Regions from separate parts of the Mesorhizobium sp. CNPSo 4670 genome, predicted to be linked through region 1. Evidence: riboswitches for the same ligand, from Rfam matches in the RefSeq annotation. Region 1 holds a riboswitch; each other region holds the start of a gene.
What was found. Region 1 has a riboswitch for cobalamin ahead of AC0ZT5_RS13610 (aromatic ring-hydroxylating oxygenase subunit alpha). Riboswitches for the same ligand answer to the same signal wherever they lie in the genome.
Positions count from the first base shown of each region.

Region 1 (10,728 bases):
TTCACCCAATGGCGGCAGTGTCGGCGTCGGCTTCGCCATCCCGTCCGACCAGGCCCAGAAGGTGGTCGCCAAGCTGATGAAGGACGGCTCCATCCAGTACGGCTACCTCGGTGTCGAGATACAGCCGGTGACGCCGGATGTGGCCAGCGCCATCGGGCTCGACCATCCTGGCGGCGCGCTGGTTTCGCAGGTCAATGAAGGTTCGCCGGCTGCCAAGGCCGGCGTCGAGACCGGCGACGTCATCACCAGCTTTGCCGGACAGGATGTGAAGGATCCCAAGGACCTGTCGCGGGCCGTCGCCGATGTCGCGCCGGGCGCCAGGGAGACGCTGGATATCTGGCGCAAGGGCAAGGCCATGAATGTTTCCGTCGATGTCGGGCGCAACGGCGACGACGTGAAGACCGCATCCGTGCCCGACGAATCCGGCGCGCCGAGTACCGAGCAGGGCTCGCGCGTCCCTGCAATCGGGCTTGGCCTGATGGACATCACCCCTGATGTCCGCCAGGAGTTGAACCTGGCGGCCAATCAGCATGGCGCCCTGGTCGCAAGCGTCAATCCCGACAAGCCGGCCTCGGCCTCGGGCATCCAGCCCGGCGACATCATCGTTGCCGTCAATCAGGCGCCGGTGAAAACTGCCAGGCAAGTGACGCAGGCGATCGCCCAGGCCGGCAAGTCCGGCCGCAAATCGGTGCTTCTGCTGGTCGAGCGCGACGGCAGCCAGATCTATGTCGCGGTGCCGTTTGCCAATGGCTGACGCAGGGGCGCTGACATGAAGGCAGCGATCGGCGGGCTCGGCGACGCGGGCCGCCGATCCCTGTCTATCAAGATTTTGGTTGCCCGCCACGGCATCTTCGAGAACATTGCATAAGGTCGATAGTGGTCTGATGCAGGGGGATTGCCGCGATGGTCACCCGAGGTTTTTCTTCAGGACGGCGCCCGCCGATCGACGGCGATGCGCGCATCCCGCCCGGGCAATATCTCGAGCAGGGATTTCCGGTCTTGTCAGCCGGCCCGACACCGCGGGTGCGCACCGAGGACTGGTCGTTCACGCTGAAGCACGGGCCGCGGCCGATCAAGAAATGGAACTGGGCCGAGTTCAACGCGCTGCCCTTGACCAAGATGACGCGCGACATCCATTGCGTGACCGCATGGACAAAATTCGACACGCCATGGCAAGGCGTGCTTGTTGACGACATCCTCGCCGATGCCGGCATCGAGCCGCCGACCGCCTTCACGCTGGCGCATTCCTTCGACGGCTATTCCACCAACGTGCCGACGAAGGACCTCACCGCCGGCAAGGCGATGGTGGCTCTGCTTTACGAAGGCAAGCCGATCACGCCTGACCATGGCGGCCCGGCGCGGCTGCTGGTGCCGCATCTCTATTTCTGGAAATCGGCCAAATGGCTGAACGGCCTGCAGTTCACCGAGCGCGATGAGCCGGGTTTCTGGGAATTGCGCGGCTATCACATCTATGGCGACCCTTGGCGCGAGCAGCGCTACACGAACGATCCATGAGCGACGCAGCGGCAGTACAATCGCCCTGGCAGACAGTCAGGATCGTCCGTGTCGAAAAGCGCACGCCGCGTGTCACCAGCTTCTTTTTCCAGCTATCGCGGCCTTTCACCTATCTTGCCGGTCAGCATGTAGACGTCAGGCTGACGGCGCCCGACGGCTATCAGGCTCGCCGCTCCTATTCCATTGCCTCCGCGCCCGGAGACGGCGGGGTGATCGAACTGGCGATCGAAAAACTCGACGATGGCGAGGTCTCGCCCTTTTTCCACGACGTCGCAGCAATTGGCGACGAGGTCGAACTTCGCGGGCCGCTCGGCGGGCATTTCATCTGGCCCGATGACGATGGCGGACCGGTCTTGCTGGTCGGGGGTGGTTCGGGCGTCGTGCCTTTGATGTCGATGGTCCGTCATCGCGCCAAGCGCAATTCGAGCGTGCCCGTCGCCCTGGTCTTTTCAGCGCGGGTCTGGGACGAAGTGATCTTTCGTGACGAACTGGTTGCCCTCGACGATCGCAAGGACGGCTTCGACCTGGTGCTGACCCTGACGCGCGAAGCCGCACGCCGTCCAGCCGATTATTCGCGGCGGGTGGACGTTGCCATGATGGTGCAATCCATGGCGCACCTGCCCGGACCGCCTGATATCGCCTTCGTCTGCGGCTCCAACGCCTTCGTTTCGGCCGCCGCCCAAGCACTGATCGATGCAGGCGTCGCAGCGGAGATCATCCGCACCGAGCGCTACGGGGTTTGAACGACACGGCCTTTCGAGGCGTTTCTCGTAGTCGTCGTTCTGAGGCCTGGCATCGCCCGCCGGTCACGCCTCGATTTCGAGCGCCGAAAGCGGCTTCGAGCAGCAGGCGAGGATAAAGCCGTCGTCGATTTCGTGATCGAGGATGCCACCATTGTGGCTCATCTCGGCATCGCCCGCGATCTTCTTCACCTTGCAGGTTCCGCAAAGGCCGAACTCGCAGGCGGCGGGAATCCGCACGCCCGAGGCGCGGGCCGTCTGCAGCACGGTCTGGCCGGCGACGCATTCGGCCTCGACATCCGAAAGCGAAAACCGGATCGGCGTCGCGGCTTCGACGACAACCGCGGCGCCGTCTTCCGCCGGCAAGGTGAACGGTGCCGGGATCTCCTCCACAACAGGCGCGGCAAAGCTCTCCTGGTGGTATTTCGTCATGTCGAAGCCGGCGGCGTCCAGCATGCCGCGCACGGCGCGCATGAAGGGATCGGGGCCGCAGCAGAAGATTTCGCGCTCGCGGAAATCGGGCGCCAGCAAGGGCAGCCGGATCGCGTCGATGCGGCCCATATGGCCGAACCAGCCCTCGCGGCTGGACCGCTCCTCGATCATGAAACCGAGCGACAGGCCCGGCATGCGGCTGCCGAGCAGTTCGAGCTCCTTGCGGAAAATGATCTCTTCCGGGCGCCGTGCGCAGTTGACGAAGCCGACATCGGTCCATGGCGCGCAGTCGTTCAGCCAGCGCAGCATCGACATCATCGGCGTCACTCCAGAGCCGGCTGAAATGAACAGGTACTTGGCCGCCGGGTGGCTGTGCAGCGAAAAGTCGCCGGTCGGCCCATAGGCCTTGACGTGCGAACCGGGCGTCAGATGGTCGAACATCCAGCGTGTGCCGATGCTGCCCGCTTGCGCCTTGATCGTCACTGCGATCGAGAACGGCCGCGATGGCGAAGACGACAGCGTATAGGTGCGCATCAGCGGTCCCTCGGCGGTCGGCAGTTCCAGCGTCACGAACTGGCCCGGCTTGTAGCGGAACCAGGTCTGGTTGTCGGAGCGGAAGGTGAAGGTCTTCACATCAGGCGCTTCGTCGCTGACGCCGATCACTTCCAGCACCTGGAGCCTGTCGTTCCAGGGCGTCATCTGGTCGAGATGGCGATAGAGGCCGAGATCCGTCATCGCATTCATCCTCTTGTCCTCACTCTTGCCCTGTGCTTGTCGAGGTCTCAAAACCGGTGCGCACTTTTGCGCGACATGCACTAGGCAACGCTGCGCAGCGCCGGCCGGCCGCCTTCGGCAAGGCGCGGACCTATGAACGACGCGTACCACTCGACGAACTGGATGACGCCGCCCTCATGCAGCTCCGAATAGGGGCCGGGCTCGTAGGCGGGCGACAGGATGCCGAAGGCGTTTTCCTCGACGATGCGGCGGTCCTGATCGTTGGTCTCGGTCCAGACATGGGTGAGTTCTTCGAGATCGTAATCGACGCCCTCGACCGCATCCTTGTGAACCAGCCATTTGGTCGTCACCGCGGTCTCCGTGGCGCTGATCGGCAACACCCGGAAGGTGACGGCGTGGTCGCCCAGAATGTGGTTCCAGGTCGTCGGATAGTGATAGAGCAGCAAGGAACCGATGCGGTCGGTTGAGACGTTGTCGGACAGGTTCTTCTTGACTGCACGCTTTCCCGTCATCGTGTAGCTGACGGCGTCGCGCAGCAGCGGCGCGCGGGTGGCGCGGTACTGTCCGGCCGGGTCGATGCGGAATTTGCTCGGCAGACCGGCTGCTTCGCATTTCGCCCAGTGCGCAAGCATTTCCGGGTCGCTGTCGGCGCCTTGCACGCCGGTCACCGTGGGTGCCTCCGGAAACGTCTTGCAGAGCTCCGGATGATTGCCGGCGCAATGATAGCACTCGCGGTTGTTTTCCCAGACCAGCTTCCAGTTGCCCTTCTCGACAATGGTCGACTCGAACGCCACCTTGGCCTCGCGCAGCTGGTGCGGCAAAAGGTAGGGCTCGATCATCGCGCGCATCGGTGCGAAATCCGCCGGCTCCTTGGCCAGGCAGATGAAAATGTAGCCACCGACGCTTTCGCAGGCGACTGGCTTCAAGCCGAACTGGCTCTTGTCGAAACCGTCGGCCATCTGCCTGGCAAACAACAGCCTTCCGTCCAGCTCATAGGTCCATTGGTGATAGGGGCAGACCAGCTTTGCCGCCGTGCCCTTGTCGGAATTGCAGACGCGGCTGCCGCGATGGCGGCAGGAATTGTGGAAGGCGTTGATATTGCCCTTTTGGTCGCGGACAAGCACGACTGGATAGTCGCCAATCTGCGCCGTGATGTAGCTGCCCGGCTTCGGCAACTCGCAATCATGACCGATGAACAGCCAGTCGCGATACCAGATCAGCTCCATGTCGAGCTTGAAATAATCTGGATCGGTGTAGAAGGGCTGTTCCAGCGAAAAGCCTTGCCGGCGCCCACTCAAGAGCCTCAGCATGTCGTTGCGAGCATCCATGTCCTGTCCTCGTTTCTAAGGACTGAACTGGTGGTGACGGAGGAAGGATTGGACGCAGGCCGGCGATCCGCCGGACATGCACTATCCACCTCTTGACCGCCCACCGCGATCAGTCGAGTCTAGACATCTCGGGCTGGTTTCCGGGCTCTGGAGTTGTCCTTGCGGACCATCGCGACACCTTCCCAGGCGATTGCCCAGTGGTCTCCCGTTGCGACTTGAACTCCACCACCGTTGCGGGGGCAGCGCCGGATTCTGACCGGCTTCCCAATTCTCCGCCTCGCCGTCACGAAGCGGCACCTGAGATGGCATGATCTAATCACGATCGCGGGCGCGCCATCGGCATGAAAACGACATCGTATCCATGCGGCGCGACACGTTTGAGAAACGTTCCGGTCGGCGATCGCGGAGCGGAAGCCCTATCTCTTGGGCAACCATAGCCGGCTGCAATATCGCCGAATCTGCCCGCTTGTCGGGAAGCAAAGAAGGCTATCGGTATCGAAAAGTGACTATTAGCAGCCTCTAAAATCGAACCGAACGGTTCGTTTCTGTTGACGGTGCGTGCAGGACGTGTGAACGCTGGGCCTCCGACACAGTTGGTGATCGGGGTGCCTGTTTTGTACAACTATTTGATATAACTAGAAAAACATTGAGTGTGGAAACCCCTGGCACAATTTCAAGTGGTGGATTCTTGGTCCACGCGGAACAACTTCGTGATTGGAAATGACTGGATGGCTCTCCCACATCGGGGCTGTCCGAACGACGCGATTTCTTCCCAAGACACGCCGCTAGACGGACGGCAAAAATAAGAAATACTGGAGTACCAAAAAATGAAAAAGATCATCCTCACTGCCGCCGCCCTTCTGGCCATTTCCGGCAGCGCCTTCGCGAACAGCGACCACTATGGTTCGAATGCCCCGGCAGCCACCGCTGCTGTCGACAGCTCGTACACCGCTTCGACCAAGAAGTCGGAGCCGGCTGCTCAGACGCCTGCCCAGGGTAGCAACCGTAACCTCTTCGGCAACAACTAACAGCCGATTCCCAGGGGCGGCGGGCTCTGCCGCCGTCCTGGCGAAAACCAGAATTCAGGAGACTTGAAATGAAGAAGATCATGCTTGCTGCTGCCGCCGTCCTGGCGATCTCCGGCAGCGCTTTCGCCGCCAGCGACAACTACGGTTCGAACGGCGCAAACCAGCCTGCGGTCGGTTCGGTTGACAACTCGCAGACGGGCTCGATCCGCAACAGCGGTGGGTTCGTCGGCAAGCTGCTCAATTTGTCGGGTGACGTAGAGAAGTCCGCCCCTCAGAGCGCCGACCGCGACCTCTTCGGCAATCGCTAACAGCCGAAGTTGATTTCCAAAAAAGAGCGGCGGGCCTGGCCCGCCGCTCTTTTCGTGTCGAGACTTGGTTCTGTCTCAAGCCGCCTTTACTTCCGGCTGACGGAGCGAGAAGGAGTGCCCGTCCGCGTCGAAGACGTGAAGGTCGTTCGCATCCGCGCTCAGCCGCAGCGTCGCACCGCGTTTGACCTCGACATTGCCAGGCAGCTTGGTCACCAGGGGCAGGTCGGCGCGGCCGATGTCGACATAGACAAGCTGGACCTCGCCGAGTTGCTCGACATAGTCGACCGTCCCCTCGAACAGATACTCCGTGCCGCTGGCGATGATCAGATCTTCCGGCCGCACGCCGAAACTCACCGCAGCACCCTTTGCCGAAGCCGGCGTCGCGATCGGCACGCTTGCCTTGCGCCCGCCGACATGGCTGACGACGGTCGGGTTTCCGGTCTTGTCGATGGTAGCCGGCAGAATGTTCATGGCCGGCGAGCCGATGAACTGGGCGACGAACAGGTTGCCGGGCTTCTTGTAGAGGTCCATCGGCGTGCCGACCTGCTCGATATGACCTTCCTTGAGCACCACGATGCGATCTGCCAGCGTCATCGCCTCGACCTGGTCGTGGGTGACGTAGATCATGGTCGTGTTGGGCATCGATTCCTTGAGCTTGGCGATCTCGATGCGGGTGGCGACCCGCAGTGCCGCGTCAAGGTTCGACAGCGGCTCGTCGAACAGGAACACTTTCGGATTGCGCACGATGGCGCGGCCGATGGCGACGCGCTGGCGCTGGCCACCTGACATCGCCTTGGGCAGGCGGTCGAGATATTTGGTCAACTGCAGGATTTCCGCCGCCTGCTTCACGCGGCGGTCGATCTCGGCCTTGTTCTCCTTGCCGATCTTCATCGAGAACGCCATGTTGTCGTAGACGGTCATGTGCGGGTAGAGCGCGTAGGACTGGAACACCATGGCGATGCCCCGCTTCGATGGCGGCACGTCGTTGACGACCTCGCCGGCGATCTTGAGTTCGCCGGAGGTGATTTCCTCCAGCCCGGCGATCGACCTCAGCAATGTCGACTTGCCGCAGCCCGACGGGCCGACAAAGACGATGAACTCGCCCGATTTGATATCGAGGTCGATGCCGTGGAGAATGTTCAGATTGCCGTAGGACTTCTTCACTTGTCTTAGCGTGACATCGGCCATTGGTTTCCTCCCAGTGATTTGAAATTCAAGTGATCTGAAATTCAGTCGATGCGCCCGAACCAGGCGCCGTAGCCGTCGAGCTGTATGGAGCCACTGCTCGCCTGCCCCGAAAATCCGTGTCCCGGCAAAGGGTGCAGCGATCGGTTGCCAAGGTCAATCTTGGTTGGCCTGGCTCCCAGATTGAAGACGCAGACGACCTGCTCATTGCCCGCTCGGCGTGTGAAGGCGACCGTATCGCCCTCACTTTCGATGAATGTGATGTCGCCCTTGGCCAGCGCCGGATGGGCGCGGCGGAAGGTGAGAAAGCGCCGGTAGTGCTCAAGCAGCGAGCTCTCGTCGCCCTGCTGGACATTGACCGCTTGCGACAGGTGCTTGGCCGGCACCGGCAGCCATGGCTTGGCCGAGGAGAAGCCGCCATTCCTGGCACTGCCGTCCCACACCATCGGTGTGCGGCAGCCGTCGCGGCCCTTGAATTCCGGCCAGAAGCGAATGCCGTAGGGGTCCTGCAAATCTTCGAAGCGGAGGTCGGCCTCACCGAGCCCAAGCTCCTCGCCCTGGTAGATGCAGACCGAGCCACGCAGCGACATCAGCAGCGCTGAGATGACCTTGAGATACGCGGTCGGGTCGGTTTCGCCTGCCGCCCAGCGCGAGGCCGGGCGCATCACGTCATGGTTGGAAAAGGCCCAGCACGACCAACCGTCGCTGGCAACCTTGCCGAACGATTCCAGCACAGAGCGGACCTTGGCTGCACTGATTTTCTCCGGCGCCAGGAAGTCGAACGAGTAGCACATGTGGACGCGCTTGCCGCCGGCCGTATAGGCCGCCACCACTTCCAGCCCACGCTGCGAATCGCCGACTTCGCCGACTGCGGCGGTAGCCGGATATTCATCGAGCAAGGCGCGGAAGCGTTCGAGGAAGCCGAGGTTTTCCGGACGGCTCTTGTCGTAGAGATGGTCCTGGTAGTTGTAGGGATTGACCGCGGGTGCGGTCTGGTCGTTGCGCTGCTCGGGCGGCAGCGGCGGATTGTTTTCCAGGCCCTGGCTGTGGAAGTAGAAATTGATGGTGTCGAGGCGGAAGCCGTCGACGCCGCGCTCCAGCCAGAAGCGGGTGACGTCGAGCAACGCGTCCTGGACTTCGTGGTTGTGGAAATTAAGATCGGGCTGCTCGGCCAGGAAGTTGTGCAGGTAATATTGCTGACGGCTGGTGTCCCATTGCCACGCCGAGCCGCCGAAGATCGACAGCCAGTTGTTGGGCGGCGTGCCGTCCGGCCTGGCGTCCGCCCAGACATACCAGTCCGCCTTCGGGTTGGTGCGGCTCGACCGGCTTTCCTTGAACCATGGGTGGTTGTCGGCAGTGTGCGACAGCACCTCGTCGATCATCACCTTCAAGCCCAGCCTGTGTGCCTCGGTGGTCAGCGCGTCGAAGTCGGCCAGCGTGCCGAACATTGGATCGACGTCACAGTAATCGGTGACGTCGTAGCCGAAATCCTTCATCGGCGATTTGAAGAATGGCGAGATCCAGATGGCATCCGCGCCGAGAGCCGCGATGTAGGGGAGTCGGCCGATAATGCCCTTCAGGTCGCCGATGCCGTCGCCGTTCGAGTCCTGGTAGCTGCGCGGATAGATCTGGTAGATCACCGCACCTCGCCACCAGTCGCGATCGACGGCGAGGTCAGGCTTCGAACTGGCCTTCAAAGCGGATTGCATGGTCTCAGCCTCCTTTCACCGAGCCGGCAAGCAGCCCGCGGACAAAATAGCGCTGCAGCGAGAAGAACACGATCAGCGGCACGATGATGGTCACGAAAGCCGATGTCGTCAGGATCTCCCAGTCGCCGCCACGTGAGCCAAGCAGCGCATTGAGCTTGGCGGTCAGCACGATCTGGTCTGCTTCCGTACCCAGGAAAACCATCGCGACCAGCAGATCGTTCCATACCCACAGGAATTGGAAGATGGCAAACGAGGCCAGCACCGGGAACGACAGCGGCAGCACGATCTTGACGAAGATCTCGAAATCGCTGGCGCCGTCGATACGCGCCGATTCCATGATTTCGCGTGGCAGGCCGGCAATGTAGCTGCGCAGCAGGTAGATGGCGAAGGGCAGGCCGAAGCCGGTATGCGCCAGCCAGATGCCGAGATAGGTTTTCGACGGCATGCCGAAGAAAGCGCCGACGCCGTTGTATAGCTTCAACAGAGGGATCAGCGACATCTGCAGCGGCACCACCAGCAGGCCGATGATGACCGCGATCAGCAGCGCCCGGCCGGGAAAGCGCATCCAGGCTAGGGCGTAGGCGGCAAAGGCGGCGATCAGGATCGGGATGACGGTCGCCGGTATGGTGACGGTCAGCGAGTTCATGAACGACCGTCCGATGCCTTCCGAAAACAGCACGGTCTTGTAGTTGTCGGTGGTGAATTTCGGCGGCGCCGAGGAAGCGTAGTAGATGCGCTGGCCGCGATCGCCTTCGAAGGCTTTGGGCGACTGCATGATGAAACTGCCGTCGGCATTGAGCTGCAGGGTGACGCCGTCGCCGAGATCGGCCGATGTGCCGGCGGGGTATTGCGTCGGTGCTGCCGACTTGACGCCGAAAGCGCTGATGTTGCGGACAGCGCTGTTGCCGAAGACGTTGCCCTGAAGGACGAACTTGCCGTCCTTTTCGACTTGCATCGAGGCAGCCGGCAGCCGGCCGGCTTCCGTCTGGGTGGAACTTGAGAACGAATTCCACCAGCCCGAGGCGATGATCTGGTCCTTGTCGCGCAGCGACGAGACCAGGATGCCGAGCGTCGGTATGGTCCAGATGGCGACGAAGATGAGGACGGCAATATGGACGCCGAAGCGGCTGGCGAAGGAATTTCCGGTCGCAACGGCCATCTCAATGTCCTCCCGTCTCTTTGTTCGCCTGGCGGATGTTCCAGACCATGATCGGAATGACCGCGATCATGATGATGATGGCGATGGTGGCGCCGCGGCCGAAATCGCCGCCGCCACGGAACATCCAGTCGAACATCAGATTGGCCAGCACCTGGCTGTTCCACTGGCCGTTGGTCATGGTCAGCACGATGTCGAACACTTTGAGCACCAGGATGGTGATCGTCGTCCAGACGACGGCGATCGTGCCCCAGATCTGCGGCACCATGATCTTCCAGAATATCTGGAACGGATTGGCGCCGTCGATGACGGCGGCTTCCAGCGTCTCTTCCGGGATGCCGCGCAAGGCCGAAGACAGGATGACCATGGCAAAGCCGGTCTGGATCCAGATCAGGATCACCATCAGGAAGAAATTGTTCCAGAACGGCAACGATATCCAGACCTGCGGCTGGCCGCCGAAATGCTGGATGATGGCATTGAGCAGGCCGATCTGGGTCTGGCCCTCGCCACGGTACTCGTAGATGAATTTCCAGATCACGCTGGCGCCGACGAAGGAGATCGCCAAAGGCAGGAAGATCAGGCTCTTGGCGAC
Region 1 covers NZ_JBWJFQ010000006.1:232,039-242,766, reverse strand. Annotated here, with positions in the region: gene AC0ZT5_RS13630 (DegQ family serine endoprotease) at 1-754, shown strand, start outside; gene AC0ZT5_RS13625 (sulfite oxidase-like oxidoreductase) at 904-1,515, shown strand; gene AC0ZT5_RS13620 (ferredoxin reductase) at 1,512-2,258, shown strand; gene AC0ZT5_RS13615 (FAD-binding oxidoreductase) at 2,322-3,422, opposite strand; gene AC0ZT5_RS13610 (aromatic ring-hydroxylating oxygenase subunit alpha) at 3,503-4,750, opposite strand; cobalamin riboswitch at 4,865-5,066, opposite strand; gene AC0ZT5_RS13605 (DUF680 domain-containing protein) at 5,578-5,778, shown strand; gene AC0ZT5_RS13600 (DUF680 domain-containing protein) at 5,847-6,086, shown strand; gene AC0ZT5_RS13595 (ABC transporter ATP-binding protein) at 6,162-7,274, opposite strand; gene bglA (beta-galactosidase BglA) at 7,316-8,980, opposite strand; gene AC0ZT5_RS13585 (carbohydrate ABC transporter permease) at 8,985-10,139, opposite strand; gene AC0ZT5_RS13580 (carbohydrate ABC transporter permease) at 10,141-10,728, opposite strand, start outside.

Region 2 (10,728 bases), on a different contig from region 1:
CGAGATCACCAGTTTTATAAAGGCGCCGATGGGATGGATGGCTGGAGAACGGGTTTGGAAAAAAAGCATCTTTGGTACGCGCGCTATCGTTGATGTAGCCAGCAGCGACACCGACTCCGCTAACACAGATCTCGCCGACTTCGCCCGTCCTGCACGGCCGCCATCCATCGGCGACATAGACTTCAAGATTGGAGATCGACCGACCGATCGGTACATAGGCGTCAGCTGTACCCGGTGGGATAGAAACCACATGGTGTGTGACCCCATCAGCACATTCTGTCGGGCCATAGTGATTGAGAATTGGGACGTGGGGATATAGGGCCAACCAAGCGCGCGCCAAGGCAGGCGTCAGCGGCTCGCCGACCGTTGAGATCATGCGCAAGGCACTGAGGGGTCGCTCGTCGACCGAGAGTGTCTGCAGATAGTCAACAAATATGGCAAGCACCGATGGCACGAATTGAACAATTGTGACGCCCTGTTCCCCGAGCGCCTTGAGAAGAGCGATCGGAGATCTAAGCGTGGCATCGTCGATAATCGCGACGCGGCTTCCAACGCATAGCCCTGCCAAGAGCTGCCACAGCGAGATGTCAAAGCAATGCGAAGCAGTTTGAGCGATGCAGTCCTTTTCGGTCAGCTCAAGCGCATCGATCTTGGCCGTCAAATGGTTGTTTAGTCCAGCGCGCTCGACCATCACACCTTTTGGCCAACCCGTCGAACCGGACGTAAACAAGATGTAAGCCAGGCCGCGTTCAGCCGATGAGGGCATCACGGAAGCGGCACTGTCCCCTGTTAACGCGGTCTGCACCGCCATGAATTCTCGATTGCCATGGCTGTTTTGTTGAAACAGGGCTTCCGGTCGCTCTTTCCCGATAATCAGAGTGCAGCCACTCTGCTCGACCATGAATGAAGTGCGTGGGGCGGGTAAAGATGGATCGAGCGGCAAGTAGGTCGAGCCGCCCTTCAGGATTGCGATTACTATTGCTGCCCAATTGGGATCTCGTTCACCCCAATAGCCCACGATCGCTCCCACCGCGCAGCGCGCTCGTAGCGTGCTCGCGATGCTGGCCGACATGGCGCGCAGCTCACCATAGGTGAGTTCCGCCCCGCCATGCGTAATCGCGATTCTGTCCGGAAACGATGCTCCGATTTCATCGATAGCCGCGATCACATCGGTGAACCGACGTCCGACCAGATTGTACTTCTCACGTGGATTTTCGTTAAACATGCGCATCCAGCTCTGCGCCGCTACTTGCGCGACACTCGAAACCTACAATTTTTGGGGTATGCCCCGTTCTGGGAGTCCAAGTTGCGCCGGCGGTCCTCGGTCGACTGCGAACAAGGTCGGAATTCTCAAGAAAAGCCGGGGCCATCCGAAGCTTGTTCATTTCGCCTGCGCGGTCGAGCGCGATCCGATGCATCAGACTCGGACCTTCTCTGTCAGCCTCACGCGTCCTCCGACCGGGGCTCTATCTGCAAGACATGTTGCTCTCCAAAGCTATTGCCACAGGCTGCGCGACGCTATGCGCGAGACGAAGCAGCCCTCACGCAATTGTTCCCGCATCTCAATGAGCAAAGGCCGTGCCAACGCGCTCAGCCGGGGGGAAGCACATGATGCGCGTCGAAAAACCACAATGTCTAAGATGGCAGGTGTAATGAACCTGACATCTTACTGTCAGGTTTTGGACACGCATCACGAGCATCGCACCGCCCCAAGCGTGCGCCGCTACGACGTTGTTCCGTGCTATGCGCGGACAGGGTCAAAGAACTGCGGCGCGGCGGCAGATGCCGAGGCCCGCTCCATTAAGCACGGGCGGGGACTTCCTCACCTGCTGTGGTGATAGAGGATCTGGACCGGCAGCATCCTAGCCCTCGAGTTCAGCGCCAGTTCGGCCGCACATGGCGCTCTTGAAGGGTTTTAAGGCGGTCGGATCTGCAGCGGGGGTGTCGATTCCATCCCTGCCCCATCGATGGCGCGTCCGGATTACGCGCATTGCCGACCAGGCTTCAACCTCGAAGCGTCCCGGCTGCGAGAAAATCCCGCCAGGCTGCGCCCCACCCAGATTCGGCCTGGGGCTGCCATCTGCTGCGCGGTTCGCCCTGCAGACAGCAGACAGCGCTGCGCACGATGATCAGCTCCGCGCCGGTGCCCGTCGCTCAAACCGCCCAGCAGGGCAAATCCAACGCTGCAAACAAACTCAAAACTGGATAGAGATTGGGGCCGAGGTCAGTGGTTATCCGTCTGTCTTCTGGCCACTTCAGTGCCCTCGTCCTCTTTCCGCCGGCCGAGCCTTCCAACGCGGTATCGATGATGACGATCCCTTCGAGAGATCCGTTTCTTTCGAATAGCGTGAACGGTCTGCGCCCTCTTACTTGCTCCGGCCTTCAGCCATGCCTCCTGCGTTTCCTGCCGCATTCGGCGAAGTGCCGGGGCCTTACCGTGCAACACACACTGAAATGCGACAGGTCGACCAAATAGTCAGATTTGTGCTGAAGGGTTTTCAGGCAACCCTAAAAGGAAATGGCAGCTCTTGGTGTTCACGCTGCCGCTTGCACTAGCCTAAATCTTGAGAAGACACAGAGGCTCTTCGGGTAGAAAGCCGACAAGGTTTGGGCGAAGCTCTGGGCGGCGGGCGATCAGATGGCGGGTGAGGGTCGACCAAATGCGACTGGAAGCTCAGACTGCGATCGCAATGATGGCGGTGACGCTTGCCACCCGCCTCATTTCTCATATTAAGCATTTGCCGACTTGGCGACCTGTTGCCCTGTCGCCGCATGATCAGCACGTCGCCAAATCGCATCGAGGCATTGCAACAGATCTTTCAAAGAAATTCATAGACTCTTAGCAACTCCAAACCGCCGTGAGTGGTACGCTTGCCGAGACATTAAAGTCGGACGGTCGAAACCGACATGCTCTTTCAGGAGCATGCAAGATGCGGAGGACGCCAATGACAAGGTCCGAAGGACGAGTGCCACATTTTTCTATATGACGTGATGCTTAGCAATGATGACACTTGTCAGTCGCCTTCGCACGGCAGCGCATCTTGATCGCCTTCGAATAGTGTGGCTTTGCGCGCATGCGGACCTAACTGTCGGTGAACTGGCTGAAGTTCTAGGTCTGCGGCGCGAGCGGATTGTGCACCATGTCCGGCTACTCTCCAGAGCCGAGTTTCTCTGCAGCGACGAACAACACCCGTGGCGCTCGTACCACCTCAAAACGCGAGGCAAGGACAGTGGGCTGGTGCGGTTTCTGGTCGATCTCCTGCCCCACGCCGACGACTGTCATGAACGAGACCTGCAGCGACTCGAAGCGATGCAAAGCGAGCGGTCTAAAGGGTCTTGCCTGATCGTGAAATAGTTCAATCAAGTTGGAGCGCGATCCCTCGATGGACAATTCCGACGACCGCACCGCCCTACCCGACAGATGTGTGCCCTCGCGGTTGGCCGAGGTTGATAGCCGCGTTCACGAACTGCTTCTGAGGCAGGAGCGACAGGAGCGGACGACGCTCAAACTGATCGCTTCGGAGAATTTTGCCTCTTCGGCTGTGCTGGAAGCGACCGGCTCGATTTTCACGAACAAGTACGCCGAGGGGTACCCAGGTGCCCGCTATTACGAGGGAAACGAGATCGTCGATGAGCTTGAGAAGCTCGCCATTGAACGCCTGAAGGCGCTATTTGGCAGCGAACACGCTAACGTCCAACCTTATTCCGGCTCGCCGGCGAACCAAGCTGTGTATCGTGCACTTTTGAGCCCCGGAGACAAAGTGATGGGCTTGCCTCTTCCCAGTGGCGGTCATCTGACTCATGGATGGGCGGTCAACTTCTCAGGAACTGATTATAAACGCGTTCCCTATGGGCTTGACGAAGAGTCCCGGCAAATCGACTATGATCGCTTGCGCGAGACGGCCAAGCGGGAACGGCCAAAACTCATTTGGGTCGGCGGAACTGCTTACCCGCGTGTCTTTGACTACGCCACGATGGCCGAAATCGCGTCGGAGGCGGAATCCTATCTCGTGGCCGACATCGCGCACATCAGTGGCCTGATCGCCGCAGGAGCGCATCCCAATCCCGTAGCATATTGCGACGTCGTCAGCAGCACGTCTCATAAGTCAATACGGGGGCCCCGCGGGGGCTTCATTCTGTCAAAAAATGAAGATCGCTATCAAGCGCTCTATCATCCGGATAGCAAAGTCAATCTCGCCAAGCGACTAGATCGGGCGGTCTTCCCTCAACTGCAAGGCGGGCCTCATATGAATGTCATCGCTGCGCTAGCTGTCGCTTTGCAGGAAGCCGCGAACCCGTCCTTCCGTAGCTACGGTCAACAGATCGTCAAGAATGCCAAGTACCTGGCCCAGGGGCTCATGGAGCGAGGTTATGACCTGGTCACGGGCGGGACTGACAATCACATGCTGATCCTCGATCTTCGGGAGCGACCATTGCCCGGAAAGGCCTATGCCGAGCGACTGGCAAAGGCCGGCATCATTACGAACTTCAATATGGTTCCGGGCGACCGGCGGCATCCGGCGCTCACAAGCGGAATTCGGTTGGGGACGCCCGCGGTAACGTCCATGGGTATGCGCGACGCAGAAATGGTGCAGATCGCTGGCTTCATTGACTGCGTCCTCCGGCGGCCAGACGACCAAGGTCTCCATGCCCGCGTGCGAAAGGACGTTGCCGACCTGTGCACTGCGTTCGAGGTGCCGGGTATCACCGACAGGCAAGGCAGCTGAAGCAAAGCGCCCCGACAACTTTAACACCCGAAACGAGGCATTTCATGGCTAGGCAGTTCGTGTTCTCTTCCGAGTCGGTTGGCGCCGGCCACCCGGATAAGTTGGCCGATAACATCTCGGATTCCATCCTCGATGCGTTGCTCCGCTTCGATCCGAAAGCGCGCGTCGCTTGCGAAACGTTGGTGAAGACATGTGAAGCCTTGGTGAAGACAGGGACGGTCGTTCTCGCTGGCGAAATTACCAGCAATGCAAGGGTGGATTACAGCCAAGTTGCCCGCAATACGATTCTCGATATCGGATATGATGATGAGGCCATCGGTTTTGACGGCCGGCGGTGCTCCGTCGTTGTGGCCATCACCGAGCAGTCGCCCGACATCAGCCTGGGCGTTGACGAGGGCAGAGGGCAGGATCTCGACCAGGGAGCGGGAGATCAGGGCCTCATGTTCGGCTACGCATGCCGCGAGACCGATACTTTGATGCCTTTGCCGATCCAACTCGCCCACTGCCTGACAAAAAGACAGGCGGATGTGCGGAAGGCAGGAGAACTCAGCTGGTTGCGTCCTGACATGAAATCCCAGGTTTCGGTGCGCTATGAAGGCTTGCGCCCCATCGCATTGGACACCATCGTCGTGTCCACGCAACACGATGAGCAGGTATCCCAAGAGACGGTCCGCGAGGGCGTGATTGAGGAAATCATAAAGCCAGTCCTACCGCCCCAGCTGGACACCGAAGGCGTCCGAATTCTGGTCAATCCGACGGGGCGGTTCGTAGTCGGCGGGCCACGCGGCGACTGCGGCCTCACTGGGCGCAAGATCATAGTTGATTCCTACGGCGGGATGGGGCGCCACGGCGGCGGCGCTTTTTCGGGCAAGGACCCGTCCAAGGTTGACCGCTCGGCTGCCTATGCGGCGCGTTATGTCGCGAAGAACATCGTCGCTGCGGGACTTGCGGATATCTGCGAGGTGCAGATTGCTTACGCGATCGGCGTGGCCAGTCCGGTTTCCGTCATGGTCAATACATTCGGGACCGCGAGAATTCAGGAGAAAAGGATCGAGCAACTCATTCTTGAGCTGTTCGACCTCAGACCAAAGGGCATTATCAAGATGCTTGATCTCTTACGCCCGATATACCGCAAGACAGCGACATACGGGCATTTCGGCCGTGAAGAGCCTGAGTTCACCTGGGAGAGGACTGACAGAGCCGACGAATTGCGTCGCGAGGCAGGGCTCGCCGCCCCGTGAGGGCCGGCGCCGAGTCGATTGGGAAGCGAAAAGTCCATTCCAACTGGCCAGACCCGCGCCCGGCCAGCGTGGCAAGAAGCCGGCTCGGGTTTTTGGCGGAGACATTGATGCCGGATTATGACGTGCTTTGCATCGGCAATGCCATTGTCGACATCATCGCCCAGTGCGAGGAGGAATTCCTCGAAACCAACGGCATCATCAAGGGCGCGATGAACCTCATCGATACCCAGCGCGCCGAACTGCTCTACAGCCGCATGGGCCCGGCGATCGAGGCTTCCGGCGGCAGCGCCGGCAACACGGCGGCCGGCGTCGCCTCCTTCGGCGGCCGCGCCGCCTTCTTCGGCAAGGTCTCCGATGATGCGCTGGGCGAAATCTACGCGCACGACATCCATGCGCAGGGCGTCGCGTTCGACACCAAACCGCTCACCGGCGAGCCGCCGACGGCACGCTCGATGATCTTCGTCACGCCCGATGGCGAACGCTCGATGAACACCTATCTCGGCGCCTGCGTCGAGCTCGGACCGGAGGATGTCGAGGCCGATAAGGCATCTGGCGCCAAGGTCACCTATTTCGAGGGCTATCTGTGGGACCCGCCGCGCGCCAAGGAAGCGATCCGGCAGACGGCCAGGCTGGCCCACGCGGCAGGCCGCGAAGTATCGATGACGCTGTCGGATTCCTTTTGCGTCGACCGCTACCGCGACGAGTTCCTCGAGCTGATGCGCTCGGGCACGGTCGACATCGTCTTTGCCAACAGCCACGAGATCAAGTCACTCTACCAGACATCGTCCTTCGACGAGGCGCTGGCGCAAATCCGCAAGGACTGCAAGATCGCTGCCGTGACCCGCTCGGAAAAGGGCTCGGTCATCGTGCGCGGCGACGAGACCGTGGTCATCCAGGCGACGGCGATCCGGGAACTCGTCGACACGACCGGCGCCGGCGACCTCTACGCCGCCGGCTTCCTGCATGGCTACACGCAAGGCCGCGACCTCAAGACCTGCGGCGACCTCGGCTCACTGGCCGCCGGACTGGCGATCCAGCAGATCGGCCCAAGGCCGAGGCAGAACCTGCGCCGCGAGGCGGAGCAAGCCCGGCTGCTCTAGTTGGCGGCAAGACCAGATCCACCCGGTGCGAGCTGTTCAATGAACAGCGGGGGCAAAGAGGGATCTCAGGATCCGAGGCAGCAGGATCAAGGCTATATCGGCACCGTTCAAGACAGGCAGGTGGCGGCGCCCCTGACCCGATCACGCTCATCGTAGCTTGATTGGACGGGAACGTTGATGCCGCGCGTATAGAGGAGGGATCAACAGTCTCCTCTGAGGACTGCTGGGTTGCTGATGTTTCAATCTCGTCCCGACAAAGTGCAGCCCTCCGAATCCCGAAAGCGGAGTCGCATCTCCGCTCTCGAGGGGATCACCGTAGTGCCGTCAATGCCGCCTCGACATCTTTGCTTTCTACACACTCCAGGTGTGCATCAGGGGTGAGATGCAGCAACTCGGACTGGCCCAGCCAGCTGTCGGGTTGAGCGCGGCAGGAAGCACAGCGCCTCGCAGCGCTTTTCGACGCCCCGATATGTCCTGCAGAGGCATCGAAGGTCCTATCCATCGTAGCACTCCCTTCGGCCGCATGGGGCTTCTCCACCCGGCCTCATTTGCTGCGCGCTTCACCCGGCGGACAGCAGACCGCGAAGCCGCCACGGCCGCGAAAATCTCGTGATGGCAAATCGATTGCGCGACCGGCCCGCCATTTTGGCGAGACGTCCAGTGCAGTTGCCTGGCACCGACCTCGCCCCTCATCTCTTAACGGCATGTTTCCTCGTCCTCTCAGCCGGCCGAGCCTCCCGACAGCCGGATAGATGATGACGATCCCCTCCTGGAGAATGTCACGTTTGTAAAGCGTGACGGTCTACGCCGCCTTATTTCCTCCGGCTCTATCGCGTACCGTCTGCGGTTCTGCCGCGCTCGCGGCGAAACGCAGTCACTCTACCGTGCAACACACAATGGAAATACGACAGCCACACCAGAAATGGCGGGGTCTGCGTCAAAGCTTTTTAAGCAAACCCTCGAAGGCGAAACGGTATCTCTTGGTTTTGTGCGTCGAGCAAGCTTAGCCTTTTGGCGCTCTCACGCTTTGAGCGGGCTGGATATCCGCAGCTGGTCCCGTGTGTATGAGTGCAACGTGTGCAGAGCCGGATCTGCCAAATGCGGTCAGAAACTATCTGACCTGAGAAGAGACATGGTCACCTTGCCGATACGTCCATGCGTCTTGGCCTTTGGATTTCAGGAAGGCAGGGACGCGGGCCCCTCGATTCGGGTGAGGATAGCTATGGATGATCGCCCACATGGGATCGGATCGACGCCGCCGATTTGGCAGGCCGCGGGAGGTCGAACAGCGAGCCGACCGGAGTTCTCCATGTCTACTGGGCATCGGGCGGTTCAATGTGTGGTCTGATTTACCAGTCGATCAGCGCGTTCGCAGTTACTCGCTCTCGTTGCGGCCTTTGCAAAAACACCAACATTTCACATAATGACATAAACATTTCTTTATGCGGCATTGACACACGGTTCCCTGCTGTGTTTGTCTGGGTGCCGTGGTTCTCCGTACGGCATTGCCGCACGGAGCTAAGAGGGAAGCCGGTGCGAGGCCGGCGCTGCCCCCGCAACTGTTAGCGAGTGAGCCAACCCCACTCATGTCACTGAGGCGAACAGCCTCGGGAAGACGGGGAGAAGCGATGACCCCGCGAGCCAGGAGACCTGCCACGACGAACTAAGTCCACGGGCGGGGTGTCTCGGTGGCCGCAGCAGTCCGGCGTTCGTGCCGGTCTACGAGGCGCCTTCTTGTCCCCCACGCCCCAACCATCGGGGTATGGCATGACTGTCTCTCAGCAAATTCCTGTGGCAACGCTCGGTGTGCCGCGGTTCGGTCGCCGGCGGGAACTGAAATTCGCGCTTGAAAGCTACTGGTCCGGAAAATCTTCCGCTACTGACCTTCTCACGACGGCGAAAGCGCTGCGTGCCGCCAACTGGGAAGAGCAGCGCGATCGCGGCGTGTCGAAAATTCCGTCGAACGACTTCTCGCTCTACGACCATGTGCTCGACACTGCAGAAATGGTCGGCGCGGTGCCGTCCCGATACGCCTGGAGTGGCGGCGAGCTTCCGCTCGACATCTACTTCGCCATGGCGCGCGGCGACCAAGGCCAGACGGGGAGCTGCGGGCACTCTGATCAGGAGCGTGCGGCTGGCCCTGCCCTGACCGCGATGGAAATGACCAAATGGTTCGACAACAACTATCACTACATCGTGCCGGAACTCGACGATGATCAGACGTTTGCCCTCTCGTCGACGAAACCGGTTGATCACTTCCTCGAGGCTAAAGCCCTCGGCATTCATACACGCCCAGTCATCCTTGGACCTGTCACCTTCCTCAAACTGGCGAAGTCACCTGCCGAGGGTTTCAATCCCATCGCGCTGCTGCCGCGGCTTCTGCCCGTCTACGAGCAGCTCCTGCGGGGGTTGAAACTGTCGGGAGCCGATTGGGTGCAGATCGATGAGCCAGCCCTTGTCCTGGATCTAAACCCGAACGAACGAGCTGCGTATGAATTTGCCTATGGGCAGCTGTCGAAGGCCACTCCCGAACTGAAGATCATGCTGGCTACCTATTTCGGTGCGCTGGGGGACAATCTCGAGACGGCGATTTCGCTGCCAGTGGCCGGCCTGCATCTCGATCTTTCGCGCGCTCCCGAGCAGTTGGAGAGGGTTGGTCGGCTTGCGCCTAAGGACCTGGTGCTGTCGCTTGGCTTGATCGATGGCCGCAACGTCTGGCGCGCGAACCTGCCTGCCATTCTCGACCGCATCAAGCCGATCGTCGCCGGCTGGCCCTTGGACCGCGTCGAAATTGCACCTTCGTGCTCGATGCTGCATGTGCCCATGGACCTTCGCATGGAGACGGCACTTGATGCCACTATAAGCTCGTGGCTCGCCTTCGCGGCGCAGAAGACCGACGAACTGGTGGTGCTGGCGAGGGCGCTGTCCGAAGGCAGGGATGTAGTGGCACACGAGTTGACAGCTTCTGCCGAGGCTGCCGCTGCTCGCGCAGCGTCCGCAAAGGTCCATGATCCGCTTGTTGAAGGTCGGATCGCCGGCATCGACGATAGCATGAAGCAACGAAAGAACCCTTTCCTCGTGCGTTCCACGGTCCAGGCCCGCACGCTGAGCCTGCCCCCGTTCCCAACGACCACCATAGGATCATTCCCGCAGACGACTCGGGTGCGCAAGGCCCGCTCCGCCCACAGGAAGGGTGAGCTCAGCTATCTCGACTACGACAGCTTTCTGCAGAACGAGACCAAGACTGCCATCCGCTGGCAGGAGGAGATCGGGCTGGACGTGCTGGTGCACGGCGAGTTCGAACGAAACGACATGGTACAGCATTTCGGCGAGAAGCTGTCCGGCTTCGCCTTCACCCAGCATGGCTGGGTGCAAAGCTATGGCTCCCGCTACGTGCGTCCCCCGATCATCTTCGGCGATGTATCGCGCCCCAATCCGATGACGGTGCGCTGGTGGGAATTCGCCCAGTCGCTTACGCAAAAGCCAGTCAAGGGAATGCTCACAGGCCCTGTGACCATTCTTAACTGGTCTTTTGTCCGCGACGACATTCCGCGCTCCGAGGTCTGCCGCCAGATCGCCCTCGCCATTCGCGATGAAGTGACGGACCTGGAAAGATCTGGCGCAAAGATAATCCAGATTGACGAGGCGGCGTTTCGCGAA
Region 2 covers NZ_JBWJFQ010000028.1:55,691-66,418, reverse strand. Annotated here, with positions in the region: gene AC0ZT5_RS31780 (amino acid adenylation domain-containing protein) at 1-1,231, opposite strand, end outside; gene AC0ZT5_RS31775 (serine hydroxymethyltransferase) at 3,384-4,727, shown strand; gene metK (methionine adenosyltransferase) at 4,772-5,968, shown strand; gene AC0ZT5_RS31765 (adenosine kinase) at 6,076-7,068, shown strand; cobalamin riboswitch at 8,540-8,740, shown strand; gene metE (5-methyltetrahydropteroyltriglutamate--homocysteine S-methyltransferase) at 8,860-10,728, shown strand, end outside.
Region 2: it holds a riboswitch for cobalamin, as region 1 does, so the genes downstream of both, metE (5-methyltetrahydropteroyltriglutamate--homocysteine S-methyltransferase) here and AC0ZT5_RS13610 (aromatic ring-hydroxylating oxygenase subunit alpha) in region 1, are expected to answer to the same signal.

Region 3 (10,728 bases), on a different contig from region 1:
ATGGGGATCACAGCGTTTACCCGCCCCTCGAGGGGGAAGGGGACGACGCCGCGGCCCGGCTCATAGTAGCCAGCCTTCGGTACCGCGACAGGCGCCGAAATTGTTGCTTCAGACCCGGCCAGCCGCGCCAGCTTCTGCACCAGCGCGCTCATATTGGCCGGGCCGCCCTCGCGAAAATAGTCGAGCAGGCCGTCCAGTTCTTCGCGCGGCAGTGTCGAGGCCTCGATCAGGCGCAGATCCTCGTCGCGGCATTCGCCGGGCAGCAGCGCCAGTTTTATGCCGCGCGCGCGGGCGGTCGAGGCAAGCTGGTCGCAGCCGTAACGCCACCAATCGTAGCCGCCGAGGATGCGCACTAGGATGACCTTGGCGTGGCGGGCGACGCTGTCGACCCAGAGGTCGACGGACATGGGATGGCGCAGGTCACGCAGGGCCGCCAGCCGCATCGAGGGTGGGCGGCTGGCATCGGCCTTCCACGCCGCCGCCAGTCCGGCAAGATCGCTGTCGGTGAAGGACAGGGCCACGATATCCGCCGGCGTCTGCCGCAGATCGACCGGCTCGGCGAGATCGTCGAGCGAGGCGGAGGTCGTGGTGAGGATGTGCATCGCGGCCCGTGGTTTGCGTCAGCCGGCGAGTATACGCTCGATCGCCGGGCGGTTCAGCCCCTTGAGGCCGATGACGACGAGACGCGAGCGGCGGTCATCGCCGGCCGTCCAGGCGCGGTCATAGTAGTGATTGACGCGCGGTCCCACGGCTTGCAGCAAGAGCCGCATCGGCTTGCCGCCGACCTCGACGAAGCCTTTCACGCGCAGCACGTTTTCTTCCTCGGCGGCGGTAGCAACGCGCTTTGCCAGCTCATCCGGATTGGCGATCGAGGCAATGTCGATGACGAAGGAATCGAAGTCGTCGTGCTCGTGGTCAAGTTCGTCGTCGTGATGGGTCTTGCGGTTCTCGATGTCGTCTTCGACGGCAAGACCAAGGCCGAGCAGCACCGAGGGATCGACCTTGCCCTGTGACGTCGGCACGATCTTCACAGCGCGAGCGATGTGCTCGTTGATGATGGCGTTGGCGCGGGCGGAGTCGGCGGCGTCCATCAGGTCGCTCTTCGACAGGATGATCAGGTCGGCGCAAGCGATCTGATCCTCGAACACTTCCTCGACCGGATCGTCGTGATCGAGCGTCTGGTCCTGCGCACGCTGTGCCTGAAGGGCGTCCATGTCGTTGGCGACGCGGCCCTCGGCGAGTGCGGGACCGTCGACCACGGCGATGACACCATCGACGGTCACCCGGCTCTTCACCGTTGGCCACTGAAAAGCCTGGACCAGTGGCTTGGGCAGAGCGAGACCTGAGGTCTCGATCAGGATATGGTCGACCTTCGGCGTCAGCGACAGGATCTGGTCGAGCGCCGGCACGAAATCGTCGGCAACGGTGCAGCAGATGCAGCCATTGGCCAGTTCGACGATGTTTTCCTCAGGGCACGTGTCGATGCCGCAGCCCTTCAGGATCTCGCCGTCGATGCCAATGTCGCCGAATTCGTTGACGATGATGGCGATCCGCTTGCCACCGGCGTTTTCCAGGAGATGGCGGATCAGCGTCGTCTTACCGGCGCCGAGGAAGCCGGTGACGACGGTGCAGGGGACGCGGGAGACGGAAGCAGTCATGATCAGTCCTTCAGCAGGTCGAGGGGAGGGATGCGGGCCACGAGGCCGCGCTTGAGGCTGTCGGGACGGCCGCGCCATGGGATCAGGCCGTCGGTCGAGGTGGCGAAGAGTTTTGCGCCAGTGACGAGGTCGGCACCGCTGGTTGCAGTCAAGTCGCCGAAGACGTAGCTCCAGCAGCCATCGCGCAGGATGGCGGCACTGAGCCGGCGCTTGCAATTGCCGAGGCATTCGACGCTGCGGACGCGGATGTCTTCGCCAGAGGCGGCGCGGCGCGTGTCGTCCGCCAGAAGTTCGCCGGCGCGGGGATGGGCATCGGAACCGGTTTCATCACGACAGGAGGCACAGACGATGACGGTCACGCCGGCAAGGGCATCGGTCGCGCCGGACGAATTGTCCGCTGTGCCAGCGGAATAACTGCTGTCGTGGTCCAAAAATCGGGCTCCTTGCCCGGAAACCCGCCGGGCGATCGGATTCTATAGTCGCAGACGGCAGGTCTCCTGGCTCGCGGGTCATCGCCTTGGGTAGCCGCCTTCCCGGGATCATCCCAGTGGCTTTCGGCCTCGGCTCTTCGCTTACAGTTGCGGGGACAGCCGCGGATTTGAAATCGGAATTTCGCACCGCATTCCCTCTTGGCTCCTCTCGTTGAAGAGAAGAGACCGTCTGGAGCTGATTTAGGCTTTTGCGGGTAGCGGTGTCAACGCGGGCTTACGACACGGTCAAGTCGGCCAGCGCCGGACCCAAATCACCGGCTGATGTCACTTCTATACGCTCAAGGCCGAGCCAGCCCTGCATCTGCTTCAGTTCCTCGAAGAGTTCTGCTGCGGTTTCAGGCGGCGCGCCGGGCTCGGCATAGGCCGCATGAACGCGCAAGACACCGGCCGGCCGGTCGGCCTTGAGGTCGACTCGCGCCACGATCCTGTCGCCGAACAGGAACGGCAGGACGTAGTAGCCGTATTGGCGCTTTTCGGCCGGGGTGTAGATCTCGATGCGGTAGTGGAAATCGAACAGCCGCTCGGTGCGCGACCGTTCGAAGACGACCGGATCGAACGGCGCCAGCAGGGCGCGGGCCTCGATTTTCCGCGGCAGACGGGCGTCGCTGTGAAGGTAAGCCGGCTTGTCCCAGCCTTCGACACGCACCGGCAACAGCTCGCCGAGTTCGACCAGTTCCTCCAGTCGGCCCTTCATGTCGGCTGGGGATAGGCGGAAATAGTCGCGCAGGTCGCCTGATGTCGCGATGCCGTGGGCGCGGGCCGAGATACGCAGCAACTCGCGGTGCGCGTCCTCGGCGGCCGGCACCGGCAGGTCGAGGATCGCCTGCGGCAGCACGCGGTCCGGCAGATCGTAGAACCGCTCGAAACCGCGGCGATGCGCCGTGGTGATGCGCCCGGCCCAGAACAGCCATTCGAAGGCATGCTTGGCATGGCTCCAGCCCCACCAGCCGCCCGAACCTTTCTGGCCTTCGAGCGCGGAAGCGGCGATCGGACCGCGATCGGCGACTTCCCTATAGATTTCCTCGATGTAGCCAGCGTGTTCGCGGCCCCATTTTGCCAGGCCGAGATACATTTCATCGCCGCGCTCGGCCCGCTGCATGCGCCAGCGCATCAGCGGATATGTCTCGACCGGCAGGAAGGAGGCTTCGTGCGCCCAGTATTCGAACACCGTGCGCTTGCGCGTTACGGCCGCATTGTCGAGCAAGGCGAGCGGGTAGGGGCCAAGGCGCGAATAGAGCGGCATATAGTGGGCGCGCACCACCGCACTGACGGAATCGATCTGCAGCAGGCCGGTCCGGGCCAGCACGCGGGCGAAATGGCGGCGGTCGGGCGTACCAGCGGGGCGGGGATCGAGAAACCCCTGGGCGGCGAGCGCGATGCGCCGGGCCATGGCAAGCGAGATCTTTTCCTTCATTCGGATGGGACTCTGATGGTGTCAGCTGACGTTTTGGCTGGTGATTCCGGCCCATGCTAGCAGGGTTTTGGCGGCAACCATGTCAGGAGACAAAAGTGGAGTAAAAAACGAAGGAAATCAAACAGGAGCGGATCGGACCTGTTTCCTCGGATATGCCGTCCAGCACCGCGTTTTGAACAAGGTTTGACTTGCTTCGCTGGAAGTGCTGCGCTAACCCTCGCCGCGTTGCAGCATAGGCCCTTAAAACGGTTCAGCGGTTAAACTGTCACGCTTCCGCATTAGGGTCCGGTGCTGTAATCAACGTGGATTGGCGCCAACGGAAAGCCGAGCATGAACGCACTTCTAGGTTCATACCTGCCCATCGTCCTGTTCATCGGCGTGGCACTGGTCGTCGGGCTGGCGCTGCTGGCCGCCCCCTTCCTGGTCGCCTACCGCAATCCCGATCCCGAAAAGCTTTCCGCCTACGAGTGCGGTTTCAACTCGTTCGACGACGCCCGCATGAAATTCGACATCCGTTTCTACCTGGTGTCGATCCTGTTCATCATCTTCGATCTGGAAGTGGCTTTCCTGTTTCCGTGGGCGGTGTCCTTTTCGAAGATCGGCATGCTCGGCTTCTGGTCGATGATGGTCTTTTTGGCGGTGCTGACCATCGGCTTTGCCTATGAATGGAAAAAAGGAGCGCTGGAATGGGATTGAACGACAGTTCCGGCACGCTCGTCGCGCCGAAGCCCAAGGGCCTGATCGATCCCAACACCGGCAAGCCGGTGGGGTCCGACGATCCGTTCTTCCTCGAGATCAACAACGAATTGGCCGACAAGGGCTTTCTCGTCACCTCGACTGAGGCGCTGATCACCTGGGCGCGCAGCGGTTCGCTGATGTTCATGACGTTCGGCCTCGCCTGCTGCGCGGTCGAGATGATCCACACTTCGATGCCGCGCTACGATTCGGAACGGTTCGGCGTTGCGCCGCGCGCGTCTCCGCGCCAGTCCGACATCATGATTGTCGCCGGCACGCTGACCAACAAGATGGCGCCGGCGCTGCGCAAGGTCTACGACCAGATGCCGGAGCCGCGCTACGTCATCTCGATGGGCTCCTGCGCCAATGGCGGCGGCTACTATCACTATTCCTATTCGGTGGTGCGCGGCTGCGACCGCGTCGTGCCGGTCGATATCTATGTGCCCGGCTGCCCGCCGAGCGCCGAAGCGCTGCTTTACGGCATTCTTCTCTTGCAGAAGAAGATCCGACGCACCGGCACGATCGAACGGTAGTCGTCATGGGCAAAGAGCAAATTATCTATGGCAACCCTGAGCCTTGGCTGGGGTTAACGTTCAAAACCTTGGATCAGCGATTCGACGTATATGAATCGGATAAGCGGTTTTATTCTTCCGAGTTCTCAACTGATACAAAATTTGGAGATGCTGGTCTCGGTATCGACATCTTATTGAATGACTGGGAGGCCAAGCCCACAGGCGACCCCCGAGCAGTTTTTTATTACGGTGACGTGAGACTGCGGTCGCTCGGTGATCGAACTAAGAATCTAGTTGCAGAAATGTCGGCCAGGCTTTCGTACAGGGGCTCGTCCGCCAATGGAGCGGCAAGCGAAAAATTGTTTGTGGAATGCGTTGCGCTGAATGGCGACCCGGCAAATCTGGAGGCCCGGCCGCTTGTCGGAAAGTTATTTTTTGGCGAACCGGGTGGTGACGATGAATGTCAAATTTTTTTGACCATTGATGCGGTTAAAGAGAGCGGCTGGTTTGGTGAGAAAGACGCGGACGACTCGTGCAAGGTCTTAGGTTGGTTGGCGAGGTTGTCATGACCGCATCCCTGAGCGAACTGTCGACCTATCTCGGCGAGAAGCTGATCGGCCGCGTGAATGACGCGGCGATCGCTTACGGCGAACTCACCGTCCATGTCGAGCCGCGCAATCTGGTCGAGGTGATGACCTTCCTGCGCGACGACGCGCGCTGCCTGTTCATCTCGATCATCGACGTCTGCGGCGCCGATTATCCGTCGCGGGCCAAGCGCTTCGACGTCGTCTATCACCTGCTGTCGCCGAAGCAGAACGTGCGCATCCGCGTCAAGGTCCAGGCCGACGAGGAAACAATGGTGCCGTCGATCACCGGCGTCTATCCCGGCGCTGACTGGTTCGAGCGCGAGACCTACGATCTTTATGGGGTGCTGTTCTCGGGCCATCCCGACTTGCGGCGCCTGTTGACCGATTACGGTTTCGAAGGCCATCCACTGCGCAAGGATTTCCCGCTCACCGGCTTCGTCGAGGTGCGCTACGACGACGAGGCCAAGCGCGTCATCTACGAGCCGGTCGAGCTCAAGCAGGAATTCCGCAATTTCGATTTTCTCTCGCCATGGGAAGGGACGGATTACGTCCTGCCGGGCGATGAAAAAGCCAAGACGAATTGAGGCGCCAGAATGGCCGAAACCTCCGTCCGCAACTTCAACATCAATTTCGGCCCGCAACACCCTGCGGCGCATGGTGTTTTGAGGTTGGTTCTCGAACTCGATGGCGAAGTCGTCGATCGCGTCGATCCGCATATCGGGCTGCTGCATCGCGGCACCGAAAAGCTGATGGAGGCCAAGACCTATCTGCAGGCGATCCCCTATCTCGATCGGCTCGACTATTGCGCTCCGATGAACCAGGAGCACGCCTTCGCGCTGGCCGCCGAGCGCCTGCTCGGCATCGACGTGCCGAAGCGCGGCCAACTGATCCGCGTGCTCTACTGCGAAATCGGCCGCATCATGTCGCACATCCTCAATGTGACGACGCAGGCGATGGACGTCGGCGCGCTGACGCCGCCGCTGTGGGGCTTCGTCGAGCGCGAAAAGCTGATGGTGTTTTATGAACGCGCCTCCGGCTCGCGCATGCATGCGGCCTATTTCCGCCCCGGTGGCGTCCACCAGGACCTGCCGCAGAAGCTGGTCGAGGATATCGGCAAGTGGATTGATCCATTTCTAAAGTCGATCGACGACCTCGATCAGTTGCTCACCGGCAACCGCATCTTCAAGCAGCGCAATGTCGACATCGGCACGGTTTCGCTGGCCGATGCCTGGGCCTGGGGCTTTTCGGGCGTGATGGTACGAGGTTCGGGCGCGCCCTGGGACCTGCGCAAGTCGCAGCCCTATGAATGCTATTCGGAGATGGATTTCGACATTCCGATTGGCAAGAACGGCGACTGTTTCGACCGTTACCTCGTGCGCATGGAAGAGATGCGCCAGTCGGCCAAGATCATGCGCCAGTGCGTCGACCTTTTGCTCGGCAAGGAAAGCACCGGCCCCGTGTCGAACCTCGACGGCAAGGTGGTGCCACCGAAGCGCCAGGCGATGAAGCGCTCGATGGAAGCGCTGATCCATCACTTCAAGCTCTACACCGAGGGCTACCGCGTGCCCGCCGGCGAGGTCTATGCGGCGGTCGAAGCGCCAAAGGGCGAGTTCGGCGTCTATCTCGTGTCCGACGGCTCCAACAAACCCTACCGCTGCAAGCTGCGGGCGCCCGGTTTCGCGCATCTGCAGGCGATGGATTTCCTCTGCCGCGGCCACATGCTGGCCGACGTCACCGCCGTTCTCGGCTCCCTCGACATCGTGTTTGGTGAGGTCGATCGCTAAATGTCAGTCCGCCGTCTCGCAGAAGCCAGCGTCCAGCCAGCGTCCTTTGCCTTCAACCGGGCGAACGCGGCGGCGGCGAAGCAATGGCTCAAGAAGTACCCCAAGGGCCGTGAGCAGTCGGCCATCATTCCGCTTTTGATGCTGGCGCAGGAGCAGGAAGGCTGGGTGACGAAGGCGGCGATCGAGACGATTTCGGACATGCTCGGCATGCCCCGTATCAGGGGGCTGGAAGTAGCCACCTTCTATACGCAATACCAGCTGAGCCCGGTCGGCACCCGCGCCCATATCCAGGTCTGCGGCACCACGCCCTGCATGCTGCGCGGCTCGGAAGCACTGATGGATGTGTGCCGCTCCAGGATCCATCACGACCAGTTCCACACCAACGACAAGGGCACCTTGTCGTGGGAAGAGGTCGAGTGCCTTGGCGCCTGCGTCAACGCGCCGATGGTGATGATCTTCAAGGATACGTTCGAGGATTTGACGCCCGAGCGGCTGGCCGAAATCATCGATCTCTATGACGCCGGCAAGGGCGCTTCGGTGACGCCCGGACCGCAGGACGGCCGCACCGGCTCGGAGCCGGCCTCCGGCCTCACGACCCTGAAGAGCGAAAAGGCGATCCTCAAGTCGACCCGCGACAGGGAAGCCAGGGAGGCAACCAAGGCCGCGAAGGCGGCGCCCGACGCGATAATCGCCACGGTCGCGCCCGCTGCCTCCCCTGTCGCGCCGTCCAATGCCAGCAAGCCGAAGACCGATGCGCCTGAAACCAGCCCGGCGTTGAAGACGCCTTCAAAGACCAAGGTCGCGCCGGCAGTTGAAAAGGCGGCGAGCGTTTCGGCCCCACTGCATTCGGCCGCCAATGCCAACAAGGCGGCCCCCGAAGTCGAGCAGGTTTCCAAGCAGCGCAATGGTCCGAGGACCAAGGCCGAGCCGGCAGCCGCCTTCAAGGCGCCGGAGGTCAAGGTGCCAGCCGCGAAGGCTGAGAAGCCGGCCAAGCCGTCGCTCGAGGACAAGAACCGCCCGGCCGGCATCGAGAGGCCGGCGCTGGTCGACGACCTCAAGTTGATCTCTGGTGTCGGCCCGAAGATCGAGGGCGTCCTGCATTCCCTGGGCATTTTCACCTTCTCGCAGGTTGCTTCCTGGAAGAAGGCCGAGCGCGAGTGGGTGGACGGTTATCTCGCTTTCCACGGCCGCATCGATCGCGACGACTGGGTCAAGCAGGCCAAGGCGCTCGCCAAGGGTGGCGTCGCCGAATACATCCGCGTCTTCGGCAAGAAGCCGGTCTGAGGGACGAAAAATGCTTCAGGACAAAGACCGCATCTTCAACAACATCTACGGCCTCTTCGACAAGTCGCTGGCCGGCGCGATGGCGCGCGGCGCCTGGGACAACACGCCCGGCATCGTCGCCAAGGGGCGCGAGTGGATCGTCAACGAGATGAAGGCATCCGGCCTGCGCGGGCGTGGCGGCGCCGGCTTTCCGACGGGCCTGAAATGGTCGTTCATGCCCAAGCAGAGCGACGGCCGGCCGAGCTACCTTGTCATCAATGCCGACGAATCCGAGCCCGGCACCTGCAAGGATCGCGACATCCTGCGCAATGACCCGCACACGCTGGTCGAAGGCGCGCTGCTCGCCGGCTTCGCCATGGGTGCGATTGCCGCCTACATCTATGTTCGCGGCGAGTTCATCCGCGAGCGCGAGGCGCTGCAGCGGGCCATCGACGAGGCCTACGAAGCCAAGCTGATCGGCAAGAACAACACGTCCGGCTACGACTTCGACATCTACATGCACCATGGCGCCGGCGCCTATATCTGCGGCGAGGAGACGGCGCTGCTCGAAAGCCTCGAAGGCAAGAAGGGCCAGCCGCGGCTGAAGCCGCCATTTCCGGCCAATGTCGGCTTGTATGGTTGCCCGACAACCGTGAACAATGTCGAATCCATCGCTGTTGCGCCGACCATCCTGCGCCGCGGTGCGGCCTGGTTCTCGTCCTTCGGCCGGCCCAACAATGTCGGCACCAAGCTTTTTTGCGTCTCAGGCCACGTCAACAACCCGTGCACGGTCGAAGAGGCGATGTCGATCCCGTTCCGCGAGCTGATCGAGACGCATTGCGGCGGCATTCGCGGCGGCTGGGACAATCTCCTGGCGGTCATACCGGGCGGCGCCTCGGTGCCGCTGGTGCCGGCAGAGCAGATCATCGACACGCCGATGGATTTCGACGCGTTGCGCGACCTCAAATCCGGCCTCGGCACGGCGGCTGTCATCGTCATGGACAAGTCGACCGATATCGTGAAGGCGATCGCGCGGCTTTCCTACTTCTACAAGCACGAGAGCTGCGGCCAGTGCACGCCGTGCCGTGAAGGCACCGGCTGGATGTGGCGGGTGATGGAGCGGCTGGTGCGCGGCGAAGCGCAGAAGCGCGAGATCGACATGCTGCTCGACGTCACCAAGCAGGTCGAGGGCCACACGATCTGCGCGCTGGGCGATGCGGCGGCATGGCCGATCCAGGGCCTGATGCGGCATTTCCGCGGCGAGGTGGAACGCCGCATCGACGAGTTTTCGCGCAATGCGCACCGGGCCGAGCCGGTGATGGTGGCGGCGGAATAGAGACTTTGTGAATTCGGGCGAAAGCCCGGAGCGGAATGCGGGCAAGTGCCCGATTTGAGACAACCGGGGCGGGCGAACGAAGAAACGACCAGGAGATATCTATGGCGCCGTATTCGACACCCTACTCATTGATGCCCAATTTGGACCAGTTCGAGAAGATGAACCAGGATCTGACCAGGATGATGCCAAAGGAGATGGCGAGCGCCGTCAACCTTCTCGCGCATCCTGTGGCGGGTGCCGCGGCGATGTCGGCGCTCGGTATCGGGTTGGCGAACCACGCCTTCGGCATCTGGCTGGGCGCACTCTCGGGGGCTGCCGAAGCCTCGCAACGGCTGCTGCAGCCGATCGTCGATGATTTCGAGGCGCGCACCGAGCGCTTCCCGGAGACGGAAAAGAGCGCCTCCAAGGCCGCTCGCGCGGCGACCAAGACCTTGATCGCCGAAGCGCAATCCTTCGCGCAGGACGTGACTGACATGGTTGCCAGGGAGGCAGCCGACGCAGTGCCGGTCGCCGATGGCGGCCCAGCAGCAGGCCCGGCTCCGGCCGGGTTGATGCCGGAGGATTTCAGGCAGCCGAAGGCTATGGACAGGCCGGAGCAGCCTTCGGACCTCAAGGCGATATCGGGCATCGGTCCGAAGCTGGAGAAGGTTCTCAACGGCTTGGGCATCTGGACATATGACCAGATCGCGGCCTGGGCGCCGGAAGAGGTTGCCTGGGTCGAGGACTATTTGTCGCTCGCCGGCCGCATCGTCCGTGACGATTGGACTGCCCAGGCGGCGGCACTCGCTGTCGGGAAATGATTGAAATGCCGGGTACGGTTTCGACCCTGCCCGGGACAAGAGATTGCGGGAAATCCGCAGGGGTTTGAGGCGAATGGCAAAGCTCAAGGTCGACGGGAAAGAGATCACTGTACCCGACCACTACACGCTGCTGCAGGCGGCGGAAGAC
Region 3 covers NZ_JBWJFQ010000004.1:344,269-354,996, forward strand. Annotated here, with positions in the region: gene AC0ZT5_RS10310 (cobaltochelatase subunit CobN) at 1-602, opposite strand, end outside; gene cobW (cobalamin biosynthesis protein CobW) at 621-1,658, opposite strand; gene AC0ZT5_RS10320 (DUF1636 family protein) at 1,661-2,089, opposite strand; cobalamin riboswitch at 2,129-2,334, opposite strand; gene AC0ZT5_RS10325 (winged helix-turn-helix domain-containing protein) at 2,364-3,563, opposite strand; gene AC0ZT5_RS10330 (NADH-quinone oxidoreductase subunit A) at 3,894-4,259, shown strand; gene AC0ZT5_RS10335 (NuoB/complex I 20 kDa subunit family protein) at 4,250-4,831, shown strand; gene AC0ZT5_RS10340 (hypothetical protein) at 4,837-5,379, shown strand; gene AC0ZT5_RS10345 (NADH-quinone oxidoreductase subunit C) at 5,376-5,981, shown strand; gene AC0ZT5_RS10350 (NADH-quinone oxidoreductase subunit D) at 5,991-7,181, shown strand; gene AC0ZT5_RS10355 (NADH-quinone oxidoreductase subunit E) at 7,182-8,465, shown strand; gene nuoF (NADH-quinone oxidoreductase subunit NuoF) at 8,476-9,780, shown strand; gene AC0ZT5_RS10365 (NADH-ubiquinone dehydrogenase) at 9,882-10,580, shown strand; gene nuoG (NADH-quinone oxidoreductase subunit NuoG) at 10,654-10,728, shown strand, end outside.
Region 3: it holds a riboswitch for cobalamin, as region 1 does, so the genes downstream of both, AC0ZT5_RS10320 (DUF1636 family protein) here and AC0ZT5_RS13610 (aromatic ring-hydroxylating oxygenase subunit alpha) in region 1, are expected to answer to the same signal.